One region of the Duganella sp. LjRoot269 genome, then DNA from elsewhere that is predicted to be linked to it. Evidence: predicted binding sites of a transcription regulator. Region 1 holds the regulator's gene; each other region holds the start of a gene.

Region 1 (3,275 bases):
TACAGCGACAAGACCGACCTGGTAAAGCTGTTCGCCAAGGCCAAGGTACGCCAACTGGAGGGCGGTCGCCTGGCCAGTGAAGTCGACAGCGAATTCATTTCCTATGACAGCCGCACCGAACATTTCGATGTCAAGAACAACGTCTCTGGCGTCAGCAAACCGGGTGCAGGCCGCGGCACCATGGTGATCCAGCCGACGATCCGTCCGCCTGCAGCCTCGGCTCCCGCCGCCTCCGCCACCACGCCTACGCCGGGGAAATAAATGGAACCATCCTGCGGTAGCACCCTGATCGTCAAAGGCCTGCAAAAGACTTACGGCAAGCGCCAGGTCGTGCACGACGTTTCGCTGCAGGTCGAGTGCGGCGAAGTGGTCGGCCTGCTGGGCCCCAACGGCGCCGGCAAGACCACCTCGTTCTACATGATCGTCGGCCTGGTGCCGTCGGACGCCGGCACCATCGACATCAGCGGCACCGACATCTCCAGCCTGCCGATCCACCGCCGCGCGTCGCTGGGGCTGTCCTACCTGCCGCAGGAGGCGTCGGTGTTCCGCAAGCTGACCGTGGAAGAAAATATCCGCGCCGTCCTCGAAATCCAGAAAGTGGACGGCAAGCCTTTATCCAAGGCTGCAATTGATGAACGGCTCAATACCCTGCTGGCCGATTTGCAGATCGAAAAGTTGCGCGAAAACCAGGCGCTGTCGCTGTCGGGCGGCGAACGCCGCCGGGTCGAGATCGCGCGCGCGCTGGCCACCAATCCGCGCTTCGTGCTGCTCGACGAACCATTCGCCGGGGTCGACCCGATCGCCGTCATTGAGATCCAGCGCATCGTGCGCTTCCTCAAGGAACGCGGCATCGGCGTCCTCATTACCGATCACAATGTGCGCGAGACGCTGGGCATCTGCGACCGCGCGTATATCATCAACCAGGGCACGGTATTGGCTTCAGGCCGGCCAGACGACATCATCGCCAATGAGTCGGTGCGTCGCGTGTACCTGGGTGAACACTTCAGGATGTAGCCTTACCCCATGAAACAGTCATTGCAACTGCGCACGTCGCAGCACCTCGCGCTGACACCTCAGCTGCAGCAGTCGATCCGGCTGCTGCAGTTGTCCACGCTGGAGCTGCACCAGGAACTCGAACAGCTGCTGACCGATAACCCGCTGCTGGAGCGTCTCGACGACCCGCTGGACCGCTCGCTGCGGCTGCTGTCGGACGGCGCCATCAGCCAGCAGGCCCCGGTCGGCGACGCGCCGCCGGAAGGCCCGCCCAACGCGCAGGAAGCGCCGGCCGCCGACGCCGACAACTACGACGGCCCTGCCGCCGACACCGAAAGCACCAGCAGCGACGCCGACGTCGACTGGAGCGACGCCGGCCGCAGCAAGGCGCCCGACGACGAGGACGCGCGCCCGCAGCTCGAAGCCAACCACTGCACGCTGCGCGAGCACCTGATGGAACAGATGCGCGTGACGGTGCTGGAAATGCGCGACCGCGCGCTGGTCGAGCTGATCATCGACGCGCTCGACGAAAACGGCTACCTGGAGGAATCGCTGGAGGACATCCACGCCCGCCTGCCGGAGGAGCTGGAACTGGACATCGACGAACTGCAGACCGCCTTGTCGCTGCTGCAGAGCTTTGATCCGATGGGCGTGGGCGCGCGCAACGCCTCCGAGTGCCTGGCGCTGCAAATCAAGCGCTTGCCGGGCGTGCCGATGGTGACGCGGCGCATGGCGCTGGCCATCGTGGAAAACCATCTGACGTGGTTTGCCCAGCGCGATTTCAACAAGCTGAAAAAAGCGCTGCTGTGCGACGACGAGGATTTGCGCGAGGCGCAGACCGTGATCCGCCAGTGCAATCCGCACCCCGGTTCGGCGTTCGCGTCGGACGTGTCCGACTACGTGGTGCCGGACGTCATCGTCAAGAAATCGCGCACCGGCTGGCAGGTCAGCCTGAACAACGACGTCATGCCGCGCCTGCGCGTCAACGCCATGTACGCCAACCTGCTCAAGCAGGGAAAAGGCGAGGGCGCGATGGGCGCGCAGCTGCAGGAAGCCAAGTGGCTGATCAAGAATATGCGCCAGCGTTTCGACACCATCCTGCGCGTCGCCCAGGCGATAGTAGAAAGACAAAAGAACTTTTTCTCGCACGGCGCGGTTGCCATGCGCCCCCTTGTGCTTCGCGAAATTGCTGATACACTGGGTTTACACGAGAGTACTATTTCTCGGGTAACAACTCAAAAATACATGCTGACCCCGCACGGCATGTTTGAGTTGAAATATTTCTTTGGTAGCCATGTCGCCACCGAAGCGGGAGGGGAAGCAAGTTCGACGGCGATACGCGCACTCATCGTGCAATTGACAGGAGCAGAAGACCCGAAAAATCCTTTATCCGACAGTAAGATTGCGGACATGCTGGGAGAACAAGGCATGGTGATTGCGCGACGAACTGTTGCCAAATATCGCGAAGCGTTGAAAATCCCGCCAGTCAGTCTCCGCAAGTCTTTGTAGTTACTTGGTTCCTGCGCGCCCGGTAGTAATGGGCCACGCACTAACCGTAAGAAGCGACATCATCTTTAGGAGTGTGTATGAATCTCACCATCAGTGGACATCATCTCGAAGTGACCTCGGCCATCCGTGAATACGTGCAGAACAAGCTCGAACGCGTCACACGCCACTTTGATCAAGTGATTGATATTGCTGTCATTCTGACTGTAGATAACCTTAAAGAGAAAGAGAAACGCCAGAAGGCTGAAATCAACCTGCGCATGTCGGGTAAAACCGTCTACGTGGAAAGCCTGTCCCAGGACCTGTACGCCGCCATCGATACGCTGATCGACAAGCTGGATCGGCAGGTCATGAAATACAAAGCCAAGGTCCAAGAGCACGGCCACGATGCGATCAAGCATCTCCCGGATAGCTACGAACCCGCTGCCGCCGCCCTATAACAACGGCCCCGGCACCACTCGACTAAGGGCGCATCGGCGCCCTTTTTTGAGGTAAGATAGTTAAACGTTTAACTTGATGAGCCCTCCCATGAAATCTCACCTGATTGCCAGCACGTCATTGCTTGGCCTGCTCGCCACCGGCGCGGCGCTGGCGTGCGAAGCCCCGCCGCCGGCCCGCATCGACATCGACGCCAACAGCTACTACTCGGACGCGCACCATTCCGTCATCGATCCGGTGCTACGGGCGCGCAACATCGCCAACACCAAGCCGATCGAAGACTTCCTGGCCGAGGTGGCGAAGGGCGCCACCGCCTACCAGCTCGACCCCAAGGCCAA
Region 2 (3,275 bases), 770 kb from region 1:
CAACTCCGCCAGCTTCTGCGATTCGTTTTTCAGCTCATCCTCGAGGATGCCGCGCCGGTCCGCGTCGCGCGCGCGCTGCTCGGCGCCATCGACGCGCGGAAAGTCGCCCGGCGCGATCGTCGGCAGCGACGGGCGCATGACAGGCACCTGGCGGCGCGCCGGCGCCGGCACCACGGTGCCCGGCAAGTCCATCGACTTGCAATAGCTGCCGCGATTGACGTCGGTGTATTCGATGCTGCCGTTCGGTAGCGTGCACTTGTAAATCACGCCTTGCGCGTGGACCCAGCCGCAGCCCATCAGCGCCAGCAAAATGCATCGTTTCAAACTAGTTATCATTCGTTATCCGTGGGTGGAACATTCCATCCCGAATATACAACATCCAATGAAAAACGCGGGGAAAGCTGCTGCTCGCCCCGCGTTTTTTACCGGCTACAAGCGCCTGCAACAGAGGCGCGTTGTATTACAGCGAGTAGTACATGTCGAACTCGGCAGGGTGAGTCGTCATGCGCATGCGCTGGACGTCCTGCATTTTCAGTTCGATGTAGGCGTCGATCATGGAATCGCTGAACACGCCGCCACGGGTCAGGAACTCGCGGTCTTTGTTCAGGTGATCCAGTGCCTCTTCCAGCGACGAGCACACGGTTGGGATCAGCGCGTCTTCTTCCGGCGGCAGGTGGTACAGATCTTTCGATGCTGCCTCGCCCGGGTGGATCTTGTTGGCGATACCGTCCAGACCAGCCATCAGCAGTGCTGCGAAGCACAGATAGACGTTGGCCAGTGGATCCGGGAAGCGGGTTTCGATACGGCGGCCTTTTGGATTGGCGACGTGTGGAATACGGATCGAAGCCGAACGGTTACGGGCCGAGTACGCCAGTTTGACTGGCGCTTCGAAGCCTGGAACCAGACGCTTGTACGAGTTGGTGCCTGGGTTGGTGATCGCGTTCAGCGCCTTGGCGTGCTTGATGATGCCGCCGATGTAGTACAGCGCGGTTTCCGACAGGCCGGCATAGCCGTCGCCGGCGAACAGGTTGACGCCGTCTTTCCAGATCGACTGGTGCACGTGCATGCCCGAACCGTTGTCGCCAACGATAGGCTTAGGCATGAAGGTGGCGGTCTTGCCATAGCTGTGGGCCACGTTCCAGACCACGTATTTCAGGTTCTGGGTCCAGTCGGCGCGCTCGACCAGGGTCGAGAACTTGGTGCCGATTTCGTTCTGGCCGGCGCCGGCCACTTCGTGGTGGTGCACTTCGACCGGGATGCCCAGCGATTCCAGGATCAGGCACATTTCCGAACGCATGTCCTGGAAGCTGTCGACTGGTGGCACTGGGAAGTAGCCGCCCTTGACGGTAGGACGATGGCCGCTGTTGCCGCCTTCGATTTCCTTGTCGGTCGACCACGACGCTTCGTCGGAATCGATCTTGACGAAGCAGCCGGACATGTCGATCTTCCAGCGCACGCTGTCGAAGATGAAGAACTCTGGCTCAGGGCCGAAGTAGGCGGTGTCGCCCATGCCGGACGATTTCAGGTAGGCTTCAGCGCGCTTGGCGATGGAGCGTGGATCGCGGTCGTAACCCTTGCCGTCCGACGGTTCGATCACGTCGCACTGCATGAACAGGGTGGTTTCTTCCATGAACGGGTCGATGTTCGCGGTGTTTGGATCTGGCAGCAGTATCATGTCCGATGCTTCGATGCCCTTCCAGCCGGCGATCGAGGAACCGTCGAATGCGTGACCCGATTCGAACTTGTCGATGTCGAAGTGCGACACAGGCACGGTTACGTGCTGTTCTTTACCACGGGTGTCGGCGAAACGGAAATCAACGAATTTGACTTCGTTTTCCTGGACCATTTTCAGAACTTCTGCGGCTGTCATTGCCATGCGTATCTCCTAAAGGAATGTGGGACTCGTGCGCTCTAATAAGCAGTATCCGTGCCAGCCTGAAACTCATATTAATATGCCGATAGCATCTTTGAACTTGCTGGTAAAAGAATCTAAAATCGGCCAGCAGATCGAAATGCCTATATTTGCGGCAGATCAACATAGCACCAACTCAGTGCACTTCTCAAATATTGCACCTATTTTGTGCGCATTGGGAATTTTTCTAAAAACTGCACAACTTTGGTGCGTGTGTGTATCGGGCTTGAACAGGAAGCCTATAATAAACTTAATCTTATTTCTGGAACATGACATGAGCACGATAGACGATATTCTCGCGCTGGCGCGCAGCCGCAGCAAGGACTGGCCCTATGCCGGCGCGGTCACGCCGCAGGAGGCGTATGAGCTGGTCAGTGCCGACAACGCCGTCAAGCTGGTCGATGTGCGCACCAATGCCGAGCGCGACTGGGTCGGACGGGTCACCATACCGGAAGCCCAACATGGTGCGGTGCAGTGGAGCACCTATCCGGGCGGGAATGCCAACCACGAGTTCATCGAGCAGCTGAACTCGGTGGCCCGCAAGGACCAGGTGCTGCTGTTCCTGTGCCGCTCCGGCGTCCGTTCGCGCAACGCCGCCAAGCTGGCCACCGAGCACGGCTACCAGCACTGCTACGATATCCTGGAAGGCTTCGAGGGCGACAAGGACGAGCACGGCCACCGCAAGAACGTCAACGGCTGGTGCAAGGCCGGTTTGCCGTGGACCGGAGCATAACCTTCGCCGTCATTCCCGCGAAAGCGGGAATCCATGCTGAGGCACACACGGATGCGTTCTATGGATTCCCGCCAGCGCGGGAATGACGGCGGGGTGCGGATTAGACCGGCACCGCGTCGGCCACAACGGGCGACGCTTCGCCCATCAGGAACTGGATGCGCTTGCGCACGAACTGTATGTGGCTGCGCAAGCCATACAAGCCATCGGCAAAGGACAGCGGGATCGATACCTGGTTGACCAGCTCCTCGATCTCGTTGAGGCGCTTGAGCTGCTCCTCGTAGACCTGCATGCGCGTCTCCTCCTGCGCCTCCTCCACCCTTTGCTCCACCGCGCGCAGCTGGCCGTACCAGCGGTACACGCGCGAGCGGATGCGCCACACGTACAGCGGCGGCACCACCTTGGACAGCGGCAGTATCAGCGCGCCCAGCGCCACCACCACGACCCACATGCGGTCGAAGAAATTGGCCAGCCAGAAGGTCATGTAACGCTGCAGCAGCGGCGGGCCGCTCTTGTAGAACTTGGCCGCCTCCGAATCGACCGGAATCTCGGTGTACTTGGCCGACGGGAACTGCCCCTGCTGCGAGAACCAGCCGGCGCCGCCGTGGATGCTGCTGGCCGCCTGCACGAACA
Region 3 (3,275 bases), 320 kb from region 1:
GGCGGCTTCGGCCGGAGCGGCCGGAGCGGCGGCGGCCGGCGCCGGAGCGGCGGCAGCTGGCGCGGCGGCCGGTGCCGAAGCTTCAGGCGCCGACGCGGCAGCGGCGGCTGGTGCGGACGCGGCCGGTGCCGACGCTGCCGGCTTGGCATCCTCGGCATGGACCGGAGCAGCCAGCGCAAACAGGATGGAAACCCCAGCTAGCAACGTTGTTATAGTTTTCTTCATCAATCTTCCCCTTAAAGAGCTTCGTTGCCGGTTTCACCGGTACGAATGCGGATCACTTGTTCCAGGTTGTACACGAAGATCTTGCCGTCACCGATTTTGCCGGTGCGGGCAGCGCCTTCGATCGCTTCGATAGCCTGTTCGACGATGGAATCGTCCACCGCCGCTTCGATCTTGGTCTTCGGCAGGAAGTCCACCACATACTCCGCACCGCGATACAGCTCGGTGTGGCCTTTTTGGCGACCGAAGCCTTTTACCTCGGTGACCGTAATGCCTTGCACGTTGATCGCCGACAGGGCCTCGCGGACCTCGTCGAGCTTGAACGGCTTGATAATGGCGGTAATCATTTTCATGCTGGCCTCGCTTAGAAGGTTTTGGAAATGGACAGGACAGCACCCGTTTTTGCCAGGTTCTTCCCATCCGGTCCGACGTAGGCTTTCGTGTCGGCATAGACCGCCGCCAATGCCACCGTCACTACGCCGAAATCTTTGGTCACGCCCAGCTTGTAGTCGGTATAGCTGGAGGCGCCGTTGTGTTTTACGTTCTGGTGACCCGCGTGCACGTTCAGGATGTAGCCGTCGGTCAACTCGAAGTTGCCGGAAGCGTCGACGTAGCCACTGTTCTTGCTGTCGGCAAAGCCGAACAGGTTGGTCGTCGATTGCGAGTATTTGAGCGAGACCGGACCATAGGAGATCTGGCCGTACAATTCGAAAGTATTGGCGCTAGGGTGCAGGCCGTTCGATGGGTAGTAGTAGTACAGGCCACCGACGTCGTACGAGACGTCCTTGACGATCTCGCCGCGCTTGCCGGCGTACAGATCCCATTCGACATCGCCGTCGCCGCCTGCGTCCTTGGTCCACTTGATGGTGGACAACCAGGTACCGGCATACAGGCCGGTCGGATTATTGGTATAGTCCGCGCCGCCCTGCAGAGCAGGTTTCAGACGGGTTTGCGATACGCCGCGATAGCGGTAGTCGCTGACAATGGCCGCGTTAAAGCTGACTTCATTGTCGGGTTTCGCTTCCGGCGCGGGTGTCGCGTCTTCGGCGTGCGCCATGCCGGCGCTCAGGGATGCGAATGCTAACGTCAACGCTGCAAGGGTTACGTTCAGGGTAAAGTTCTTAGTCAAGCTTTTCATTGTATTTTTCCTTGTGTAGTGTGAACTTAGTTAGCAGTTGCGGTTTAAAATCCTTGTAAAGCGAAGCGGTGAACAGCATCATTAGCTTCTTTAGCAGAATGCGTGCCAGCTAATGTTGCCGAGGTGATAGCGGCTGCATCAGCAACTACAACGGGGCGTTTCCGACAAAAGTGGGAGTTGGGCGGCCTGCGGCGGCAAAAATCACGAATTTCGCACCACTTTAAGGCCGACATGCACCGCAATGGTGCGACGCATGGGCGACTAGATCAAGGAATATTATGGATATGAACACTTTTTTTAACGACTTGCAGACCAAGATCAGTCAAGCCATCGAAAACTCACCAGCAAAGGACATCGAGAAAAACGTGAAGTCCATGATGACGCAGGGTTTTTCCAAGCTGGATCTGGTCACGCGCGAGGAATTCGACGTCCAGACGCAAGTGCTGGCCAAGACCCGCGCCAAGCTGGAAGCGCTGGAAACCCGTTTGGCCGAGCTGGAAGCCAAGGCGGCAGGTCAATAAAATAGCGGAATAAGTAAGCGAAATGCGGCCGGCGCCCGCCCGTTTGGGCTAGCGCAAGGCGGGACGGCGGGCTTGGGCTACGCTGGCGGCTGGTTATCACTGGTCGGTCTGCCATCCCATGAGCCTAGCCGTACTCAAGAGCCGCGCCCTGGCGGGCATGGAGGCGCAGGAAGTCAGCGTCGAAGTGCACCTGGCCAACGGGCTGCCAGCCTTCACCATCGTCGGGCTCGCCGACACCGAGGTCAAGGAAGCCAAGGACCGCGTCCGCGCCGCCATCCAGAACGGCGGCTTTGAGTTTCCCGCACAACGCATCACCGTCAACCTGGCCCCGGCCGATTTGCCGAAGGAATCGGGGCGCTTCGATTTGCCGATCGCGCTGGGCATCCTGGCCGCGTCAAGGCAGATTCCGTCCGCCCGCTTGCACCAATATGAATTCGCCGGAGAGCTGTCGCTGTCCGGCGAGCTGCGGCCGATACGCGGTGCGCTGGCGATGTCGCTGGCGACCCGGCGCAACGGCGGCCGGCTGGCCTTCATCCTGCCGATGGCCAACGCCGACGAAGCCGCGCTGGTGGCCGACGCCTCCATCTACCCGGCGCAATCGCTGCTGCAAGTGTGCGGCCACTTCGGCGCCAAGTCCGCCGACGCCATGCTGTCGCGGCATGAGCCGGTGCAACTGGTGACGCAGCCGGACTATCCGGACTTTGCCGACGTCAAGGGTCAGCTGATGGTCAAGCGGGCGCTGGAGGTGGCGGCGGCCGGCAATCACAGCATCTTGCTGGTCGGGCCGCCGGGCGCCGGCAAGACCATGCTGGCCGCCCGCTTCGTCGGCCTGTTGCCGGCCATGACCGACGAGGAAGCGCTGGAGGCGGCAGCCGTGCAATCGCTGACGGGCAGCTTCCGCATCGAGCACTGGAAGCGCCGGCCGTTCAGGTCGCCTCATCACACCAGTTCCGGCGTCGCCCTGGTTGGCGGCGGCAGCGTGCCGCGCCCCGGCGAGATTTCGCTGGCGCACCGCGGCGTGCTGTTCCTCGACGAACTGCCGGAATTTGACCGTCGGGTGCTGGACGTGCTGCGCCAGCCGATGGAATCCGGCCGCATCACGATTTCGCGCGCCGCCCGGCAGGCCGAGTTCCCCGCGCACTTCCAGCTGATCGCCGCCATGAATCCCTGCCCTTGCGGCTATTCGGGCCATATCAGCGGCGTCTGCAACTGCTCGCCGGACCTGATCCGGCGCTATCAAAGCCGCGTGTCCGGCCCGCTGCTGGACCGCATCGACATGCAGATGGAAGTGGCCGCCGTCAATCCAGAGGTGCTCAGCGCCGACGCCGATGGCGAACCGACCACCGTCATCGCCGCGCGCGTGCAGGCAGCCGCCGATATCCAACTCGAACGCC

The links. The regulator sigma-54, encoded in region 1, starts transcription at its own class of promoters, with help from an activator protein. The targets are predictions, from matches to a motif close to TGGCANGNAANCTGCTTT.
Region 2: a site for sigma-54 is predicted at 1,916-1,933, ahead of glnA (type I glutamate--ammonia ligase). Genes of this name have one in related genera too.
Region 3: a site for sigma-54 is predicted at 1,451-1,468, ahead of ACSQ3S_RS05560 (TorF family putative porin). Genes of this name have one in related genera too.

Annotation. Positions count from the first base shown of each region.
Region 1 covers NZ_CAXUSL020000001.1:966,454-969,728, forward strand. The annotation lists gene lptA (lipopolysaccharide transport periplasmic protein LptA) at 1-261, shown strand, start outside; gene lptB (LPS export ABC transporter ATP-binding protein) at 262-1,014, shown strand; gene ACSQ3S_RS04220 (RNA polymerase factor sigma-54) at 1,024-2,502, shown strand; gene hpf (ribosome hibernation-promoting factor, HPF/YfiA family) at 2,580-2,939, shown strand; gene ACSQ3S_RS04230 (alginate lyase family protein) at 3,028-3,275, shown strand, end outside.
Region 2 covers NZ_CAXUSL020000001.1:1,738,409-1,741,683, reverse strand. The annotation lists gene ACSQ3S_RS07720 (DUF4124 domain-containing protein) at 1-336, opposite strand, end outside; gene glnA (type I glutamate--ammonia ligase) at 461-1,876, opposite strand; gene ACSQ3S_RS07710 (rhodanese-like domain-containing protein) at 2,187-2,645, shown strand; gene ACSQ3S_RS07705 (TAXI family TRAP transporter solute-binding subunit) at 2,746-3,275, opposite strand, start outside.
Region 3 covers NZ_CAXUSL020000001.1:1,291,436-1,294,710, reverse strand. The annotation lists gene ACSQ3S_RS05570 (ammonium transporter) at 1-225, opposite strand, end outside; gene ACSQ3S_RS05565 (P-II family nitrogen regulator) at 237-575, opposite strand; gene ACSQ3S_RS05560 (TorF family putative porin) at 587-1,360, opposite strand; gene ACSQ3S_RS05555 (accessory factor UbiK family protein) at 1,639-1,881, shown strand; gene ACSQ3S_RS05550 (YifB family Mg chelatase-like AAA ATPase) at 2,000-3,275, shown strand, end outside.